2 regions of the Streptomyces sp. NPDC003042 genome follow, and region 1 is predicted to be linked to the other one. Evidence: riboswitches for the same ligand, from Rfam matches in the RefSeq annotation. Region 1 holds a riboswitch; the other holds the start of a gene.
What was found. A riboswitch is a leader RNA that binds a small molecule or an ion and turns the genes downstream of it on or off. The one in region 1 is predicted to bind cyclic di-AMP.
Positions count from the first base shown of each region.

Region 1 (4,204 bases):
ACGAGGGGTCCGACGCGGTGGTCATGGGGCCACCCTAAGGGGCGGGGCGACCGGGCGGGCGGGCCGGGCTCACGGGCCCCGCACCGCGCGCGCGGCGGATGAGGCACCCCGGGGCAAACCAGTGCAAGCTGGGGAGGGTCGAGCGGCGGTGGATTCGGGTCTGAGATCGGTCCCGGCATTCCGGGTGTCGTGAGAGACTGGTCTAGACAACCGTAAGAACCTGAAGGGCATCACCATGGCAGAGCGCCGCGTCAACGTCGGCTGGGCCGAGGGCCTGCACGCTCGTCCCGCCTCGATCTTCGTCCGCGCGACGACCGCTTCCGGCGTCCCGGTGACCATCGCGAAGGCGGGCGGCGACCCCGTCAACGCCGCCTCCATGCTGGCGGTCCTGGGCCTGGGCGCCCAGGGCGGCGAGGAGATCGTTCTCGCTTCCGAGGCCGAGGGTGCGGACACCGCGCTGGACCGCCTCGCGAAGCTGGTCGCCGAGGGCCTCGAGGAGCTCCCGGAGACCGTCTGACCCTTCGGGTCCGCTTGCGCGCGGCGAAGCCGCGGTCCCCGCCACCCCCGGGACCGCGGCTTCGCTGTTTTCCCGACGCCTGGGATCCGTCCGGAATTGCGCGAAATGGAAATGCCCGCGTACGTTGAACAGCGAACAGCGAACAGAGGCCGGCAGGCGCCGCACGAATTCCGGGCACCTTCATATCCGCCCTTTTCGGCCACTGACGACGCAGCGCCACTCTTTTATATAGCGGGCTTTTGTTAATGCGGACCGCTCGCCATGTTTACGGCAGGTTGCGAAGTCCTCACGCGCGGCCGGTGCGCCCGCGCCGCCCGCTCCGCGTGCGTCACGGTCAGGGCCCTGGCCCGTTCCGCGTCCCCGCGCGCCACCGCGTCCACGATCGCCCCGTGCTCCGTCCAGGAGTCCACGGGCCGGGCCGGCGCCTCCACCTCGTACATCCACGCGATCTTGTGCCGGGTCTGGGTCAGCAGGGCGATCAGCCCCGGGCTGCCGGACGCCTGGGCGAGCGTCTCGTGGAACCAGCCTCCGAGGTCCCGCAGGTCCTCCCCCTTCCCCCTGCGCGCCCGCTCCTGACCCAGTCTGACCAGCCCGCGCAGCACTTTCAGGTGGCCCTCGCTGCGCCGCCCGGCGGCCCGGGAGGCGGCCAGCGGCTCCAGCAGCAACCGCAGCTCCAGCAGGTCCGCGGCCTCCTGCTCGGTCGGCTCGGCGACGCAGGCGCCCGCATGGCGGCGCGTGGTGACGAACCCTTCGGACTCCAGGGTGCGCAGCGCCTCGCGGACGGGGACGCGCGAGACGCCGTAGCGACGGGCGAGCACCTCCTCGGTCAGCCGGCCGCCCGGCCCGAAGAACCCGGAGACGATATCGTCGCGGATCGCTGTGCATACCGCGTGCGCAGGAATACGCAAGACCGGACCTCCGCTTGATTTCGATTCCCGGCGCCATCGCCGGGATCGTCCGTGCTGCGACTCTATTGCAACACAGGATAATTTCCGATGACGGCGGGAAATCCGAAACATTTCATACGCGCCATGCGCGGCCGGAAAACGAAGAAGACCCCGACTCGGAAGCCGGGGCCTTCAGCGTGGAAGTGCTGTGCGCTGTGCGTCAGACGTTGACGCCGTGCGAGCGCAGGTACGCGATCGGGTCGATGTCCGAGCCGTACTGCGAGCCCGTGCGGGCCTCGAAGTGCAGGTGCACGCCGCTGGAGTTGCCCGTGGAGCCCGCCAGGCCGATCTGCTGGCCCGGGGCGACCTGCTGGCCGGCGGAGACGCTGAGGGAGGACATGTGCCCGTACTGGGTGTACGTACCGTCGTTGTGCTTGATGACGACGTTGTTGCCGTACGCGCCACCCCAGCCGGCCTCGACGACCGTACCGGCGCCGACGGCGCGGATCGAGGTGCCGAGGGAGGCGTGGAAGTCGATGCCCGTGTGGCTGCCGGAGGACCACATGCCGCCGCCCGCGCCGTACGAGGTGCTGACGTAGGAGCCCGCGATCGGGGAGACGAAGGTGTTCAGGCGCTTGCGCGCCTCCTCGCGAGCCGCGCGCTCGGCGGCCTCACGGGCCTCGCGCTCGGACTTCTGCTTGGCCTCGGCCATCCGCTTGGCTTCCGCGGCCCGCTGCTTCGCGTCGGCCTCGGCCTGCGCCTGGGCGGCGACGGCGTCGGCGGCGAGCTGCTGGGACTCGGCCTGTGCCTTGATCTCGCCCTGGAGTCCGTCGGCCACGACGATCGCGTTCTGGCCGGTGTCCTCCATGGAGGGGGCGCCGGCGTCCGCGGCGAATGCCGGGGCGGCCAGGGTGCCGACCACGCCCGTGGTGGCGAGGGCGGCTATACCGGCGTAGCCGGCGGTCTTGCGGCTCAGACGGCTCGAACCACGGTGCTTGTTGACGGGCTTGTCACCGGCAACACGACTGCCAAACGCCATGAAGGGGTTGATCCTTTCCTTCCCTCTCGCCTACCGGGTTAGCTGACGGGTTCGGAGCAGGAAGGTCTCCTACGGGCCTCCTCTTGCGAGGCGGTCCGATTCACCCCAGGGACGCATGTGGGTCCCCGGCTCCCCAGGCTCGCGCCTGACGGGGACTCGGCGATCGCTGTCCGGTGCCGCGGGTGCGGCGGGCACACTGACGAACAGCACGGCCGACGCTAGGCGGATCATCAGCCAATCGCCAAACAGACGCGCCTTTTTGTTGCGTACGCCACACCGCATACAAGCAACCACACCACTAAACGGGCAAAAGGGGCTCCGGCGGATCATCCGCCAGAGCCCCTCAAGAAACAGCCAGTTGCCGGTCGGTTCCCGGTCAGCCGCCGCTCAGTTGCCGACGACGCTCACGGCGCCGATCCCGAGGGCCCGCACGGGCTCCTCGATCTGCGCCGCGTCGCCGACCAGGATCGTGACCAGCCGGTCCACGGGGAAGGCGTTCACGACCGCCGAAGTCGCCTCCGCCGTACCCGTTTCGGCCAGCCGCGCGTACAACTGCGCCTGGTAGTCGTCCGGCAGCTCCTGCTCGACCTGGTCGGCCAGAGTGCCGGCCACGGAGGCCGCCGTCTCGAACTTCAGCGGGGCCACGCCCACCAAGTTCTGCACCGCCACGTCCCGTTCGGCGTCGGTCAGGCCGCCCTCGGCGAGGGTGCGCAGCACCTTCCAGAGGTCGTCCAGCGCCGGACCGGTGTGGGGGGTGTCCACCGAGCCGCTGATGGCGAGCATCGAGGCGCCCTTGCCGTCGGCGGTGGAGCGCAGCACCTGGCCGAAGGCGCGCACGCCGTACGTGTACCCCTTCTCCTCGCGCAGCACCTTGTCCAGGCGGGAGGTGAGGGTGCCGCCGAGGCAGTACGTGCCGAGCACCTGGGGAGCCCACACGATGTCGTGGCGGTCCGCCCCGATCCGGCCGATGAGCAGCTGCGTCTGGACCGCGCCGGGCCGGTCCACGATGATCACGCGCGCCGTGTCGTCGGCCGTCACCGGCGGGACCGGGAGGGGTTCGGCGGTGCCGCCGGTCCAGGTGCCCAGGCTGTCCGCCAGCACCGCGTCCAGGTCGATGCCGGTCAGGTCGCCGACGATCACCGCGGTGGCGGTGGAGGGGCGTACGTGGGCCTCGTAGAAGGCGCGTACGGCCCCGGCGTCGATCCGGGCGACCGTCTCCTCGGTGCCCTGGCGCGGCCGCGACATCCTCAGCGTGGCCGGGAAGAGTTCCTTGGAGAGCTCCTTGGCGGCGCGGCGCTGCGGGTTGGCCAGCTCGTGCGGGATCTCGTCGAGCCGGTTGCGCACCAGCCGGTCGACCTCGCTGTCGGCGAAGGCGGGAGCGCGCAGCGCCTCGGCGAGCAGGCCCAGCGCCTTCTGCAGGCGCGAGGCCGGGACCTCCAGGGAGACCCGCAGGCCCGGGTGGTCGGCGTGTGCGTCGAGCGTGGCGCCGCAGCGCTCCAGCTCGGCGGAGAACTCCTCGGCGGAGTGCTTGTCGGTGCCCTCCGACAGCGCGCGGGCCATGATCGTGGCCACGCCGTCGAGGCCCTGGGGCTCGGCGTCCAGCGGGGCGGCGAGGTTGACCTCGACCGCCACCACCTGCTGGCCGGGGCGGTGGCAGCGCAGCACGGTCAGGCCGTTGGCGAGCGTGCCGCGCTCGGGGGCCGGGAAGGCCCAGGGCTTGGCCTCGCCGGCCTGCGGCCGCGGGTGGAAGGTCATCGTGAC
Region 1 is NZ_JBSFTP010000003.1:73,445-77,648, reverse strand. Features, by position in the region: gene ACWDYJ_RS02750 (bifunctional acetate--CoA ligase family protein/GNAT family N-acetyltransferase) at 1-25, opposite strand, end outside; gene ACWDYJ_RS02745 (HPr family phosphocarrier protein) at 236-517, shown strand; gene ACWDYJ_RS02740 (GntR family transcriptional regulator) at 760-1,425, opposite strand; gene ACWDYJ_RS02735 (M23 family metallopeptidase) at 1,625-2,443, opposite strand; cyclic di-AMP (ydaO/yuaA leader) riboswitch at 2,456-2,615, opposite strand; gene ACWDYJ_RS02730 (M16 family metallopeptidase) at 2,831-4,198, opposite strand.

Region 2 (4,204 bases), on a different contig from region 1:
AACACGCCCGGGGGGTGTCCTACAGCGGCAGCAGGTCCGGGCGCTTCGCCTCGACGTGGTCGCCGGAGGACTCCCCGCGCAGCCGCCGCCCGATCCAGGGCACGAGGTGCTCGCGGGCCCACTGGATGTTGTCCCGCGTCACGTCCACCGATCCGCGCGGCCTCATGGGCGGCCACGGCTGGTCGGGATCGGTCGGCACCTGGAATCCGAGCACCTGCGCGGCGCGCAGCGCGACGCGGGTGTGTCCCTCGGGCGAGAGGTGCAGCCGGTCGCCGTCCCAGGCGCGCCGGTCCTGTACGGACTTCAGCGACCAGAGGTCGAGGACCGGGCAGTCGTACCGGTCGGCGATGGCGCGCACGTGTGCGCTGTACGTCGCCACCTTGCCCCGCAGGTGTTTGAGGACCGGCACGCCCCGGGTGTCGAAGCCGGTGGTGATCATGACCTGGCGGACGGTCCCGGTGAGGTCGGCCACGGCCGCCTCGAAGCGCTCCGCCACGTCGTCGGGGTCGCTGCCGGGCCGGATGATGTCGTTGCCGCCCGCGCAGAAGGTCACCAGGTCCGGCGCGAGTGCCTTGGCTCTGGGGACCTGCTCGGCCACGATCTGGTCGAGGAGCTTGCCCCGCACCGCGAGGTTCGCGTACCGGAAGTCGTGCTCGTCACGCTGATCCGCCAGGAGTACGGCGAGCCGGTCCGCCCAGCCGAGATACGAATCCCCGGGTCCCGGGTCCCCCACGCCTTCGGTGAAGCTGTCCCCGATCGCCGCGTACGAGCCGATGGTCTTGAGTGTCGTCGTCGTCGCTGCCACGGGAAGCCATCCTTCACCCCCGTCGCCAACCTACGCCAACGTAATGAGGGGTTGACGGACCGTGATCTATACCACCCGGGGGATAAGGAATAAGTACACAGAAGGCCGGGACCCCTCTCGGGGCCCCGGCCTCGTGCGTGTCAGTGCTCCGACGGCGGCTGCCGTCAGATGCTCACGCCCTTGGTGCGGAGGTAGGCCACCGGGTCGATGTCCGAGCCGTAGGACGGGCCGGTGCGGATCTCGAAGTGGAGGTGCGGGCCGGTCGAGTTGCCGGTGGAACCGGAGAGCCCGAGGCTCTGGCCGCCGGTGACGCTCTGGCCCACCGAGACGGCGAGGGAGGACAGGTGGGCGTACTGGGAGTACTTGCCGTCGGCGTGCTTGACGATGACCTCGTTGCCGTACGAGCCGCCCCAGCCGGCGGAGACGACGGTGCCCGCGCCTACGGCCTTGACGGTGGTTCCGCTGCTCGCCATGAAGTCGACGCCGGTGTGGTAACCGGAGGACCACATGCTGCCGCCCATCCGGTACGGGGTGGAGATCCCACCGCTGACCGGGGACACGAATCCGGAGCCGGAGGTCTTGGCCGGGGCCGTACCCGCGCCGGACGCCGCCTCGCCGGACGCCGAAGAGCCGGTCGAGGACCACTCGGGAGCCGAGGCCTTGCCCGCGGACGAGGGGGTCGCCGGAGCCTGCCGCTTCTTCGGCTCCTTCGCCTTCTTCGGCTCCTTCGGCTTCTCGGAGGGAGCCGGCTCCGCTGCCGCCTGGCTCTGTCCGCCCAGCGTCAGCTTCAGACCCGGGTGGATGAGGGAGGGGTTGCTGCCGACCGCCTCACGGTTGTCGGCGTACAGCTGCTCCCAGCCGCCGGAGAGCTGACGCTCGGCGGCGATCTTCGAGAGGTAGTCGCCCGGCGCGACCGTGTAGACGGTCGGCGCGGCGGCGAGGGCCGCGGCGGGGGCGGCCTGAGGCGCCTGGGGAAGCTGCGCGGCCTGCACCGGGGCGGCGGCCGGGACCACCGCGGGGGCGGCGGCGTGGGCGCCCGCGGCGCCCATCAGGGGCAGCGCCAGGGCGGCGCCACCGGTACCGGCGACAGCGAGACCTCGGGAGATGGAGCGGGACTTCGGACGGCGGTGCTTACCCTTTGAAGGCATGGCGAATTCCTCTCCGTCGCCTGCGAGGTGAGCTGTCGGGTTCGGACTGGAGATGTCCGGCCTTACACGTACGGGACGTGTACGGCTTCACCCCGAGCCGTTCCGGAAAGAGATCCGGAACGGCGGCTTACCTGGTTCCCCCGCTCCTGCCGCGCGCGTCGATAGTCGGGTGCGGTTCCCGGGCGGCGGCAGGATTCGGCGGTCCACCCGGATTGGTCGCGAAGGTAATCGAGTGGACCCGCACCCAACAAGCCACGAATTCCCTGACGCAATCACAGATATGAGGCGGCGACGGAATTCCCGTCACCCTGCGTCCATTCCACGCCCCCAACAACCGTCCCGGCATGGGAATTCGGCTTTCGCGATCAGGCACGCACGGTCACCGTATGATCTGGCTCACGGAGCCCGGCCCGATCTCGCCTCCGTCTATGGCAAGTTGACCTCAACCGGAGTAATTCGGACACCCCGGACGAAGCGGAGGAGTACACGTGACCCAGCGAATACCCCAGCCCACACCCCAGCCCGACACCGCGCGGCCCGAACCCGCGCCGGAATTGACCGGAGTGCGCAATTTCCGTGACGTGGGCGGGCTGCCGACCACCGACGGACGAAGGGTCAGGTCGGGACGACTGTTCCGAAGCGGACATCTGGCGCATGCCACCGATACCGACGCAGAGTTCCTCGCGTCGCTCGGCCTCCACACCGTCTTCGACTTCCGCAACGGCGCCGACCACGCCCTGGAGGGCCCCGACGTGGAGCTGCCGGGGGTGCGCAACGTCAACATCCCTCTGACGGACCCCGCCGACGGCAGGGAGTTCTGGACGATGGTCCGCGACGGCGACCTCGACCAGCTCCGCGCCCTCCTGGGCGACGGTAGGGCGGCCGCCCGCATGGCGGGGTCGTACCGCGTCATCATCCGTACCCGTACCGCCGAGCACAGCCGGGTCGTGCACGCGCTCGCCGAGGACAGCGTGCCGGCGCTCATGCACTGCGCGGCGGGCAAGGACCGGGCCGGTCTGTCGATCGCCGTCACGCTGCTGGCCCTCGGCGTCGAGCGCGAGGCCGTCCTGGCGGACTACCTGGAGTCGAACGCCCCGCACAACCGCTACCGGGTGCGCCGCGGCAGCGACGCTCCCGAGGCGCGCTCCCCCGAGGTCATGGAGCTGCTGGCGCCGCTCTTCGACGCGCGGGCCGAGTACCTGGTCGCCGCGTACGAGACCATCGACGAGCAGTGGGGCGGGGTGGAGCGCTACCTGGCCGAGGGCCTCGGGCTCACGCCCGAGACCCTCGCCCGGCTCCGGGACCGGCTGCTCGACTGACGCCGGTGCGGCAGGCCGTCAGCCGGCCCGCCAGTCGACCGCCCAGCCGAGCGACCGCCCAGCCGACCGGCCGGCCAGTCGCTCGGTCGGTCAGCGATGACCGACGGCCTGCCGCACCAGCGTTCTCCCGAAGTCCCACATCAGCGAGCCGCCGCCGTGCGCCTCGTCCATGACCTCCCGGAAGGCTCCGACGAACCGGTCCACGTCCCGCTCGTCCACGATCAGCGGCGGGATGAGCTTGATGACCTCCAGGTGGTCGCCGGAGACCTGCGTGAGGATCCGGTGCGTGCGCAGCAGCGGCACCACGACCATCTGCGCGAACAGCCCCTTGCGGGCCGCCTGGAGCATGGCCCAGCGGCTGCGCAGCCCCAGGGACGACGGCCGGCCGAACTCGATGCCGATCATCAGCCCCCGGCCCCGCACCTCCTTCAGCAGTTCGTACTCGTCCACGAGCGCCGCCAGCCGCCCGCGCAGCAGGTCGCCCATGGCGCGGGCGTTGGCGACGACCTCCTCGTCCTCCATGACCGACAGCACGGCCAGCCCGGCCGCCATCGCCTGCGCGTTGGAGCCGAAGCTCGCGGAGTGCACGAGGACCCGGTCCATGGAGGAATAGACCTTCTTGAAGATCCAGTCCTTGCCCAGGGTCGCCCCGACCGGCACATAGCCGCCCGACAGGGCCTTCGCCACGCACACGAGGTCCGGTTCCACGCCCGGCTCGTGCTGGTACGCGTAGAAATCGCCGGTGCGCCCGAGGCCGGTCTGCACCTCGTCGGCGATCAGCAGCGCCTTGTGCCGGTGCAGCAGTTCCTGCGCGGCGAGCAGGAATCCGGGCGGGGCGGCCAGGACCCCCTTGCCCTGGATCGGCTCGACGACGAAGGCGGCCACGTCCCCGCGCTCCAGCTCCCGTTCCAGGGCGGCGAGGTCCCCGAGCG
Region 2 is NZ_JBSFTP010000042.1:4,403-8,606, reverse strand. Features, by position in the region: gene ACWDYJ_RS20860 (SGNH/GDSL hydrolase family protein) at 20-805, opposite strand; gene ACWDYJ_RS20855 (LysM peptidoglycan-binding domain-containing M23 family metallopeptidase) at 970-1,953, opposite strand; cyclic di-AMP (ydaO/yuaA leader) riboswitch at 1,956-2,124, opposite strand; gene ACWDYJ_RS20850 (tyrosine-protein phosphatase) at 2,442-3,272, shown strand; gene ACWDYJ_RS20845 (aspartate aminotransferase family protein) at 3,363-4,204, opposite strand, start outside.
Region 2: it holds a riboswitch for cyclic di-AMP, as region 1 does, so the genes downstream of both, ACWDYJ_RS20855 (LysM peptidoglycan-binding domain-containing M23 family metallopeptidase) here and ACWDYJ_RS02735 (M23 family metallopeptidase) in region 1, are expected to answer to the same signal.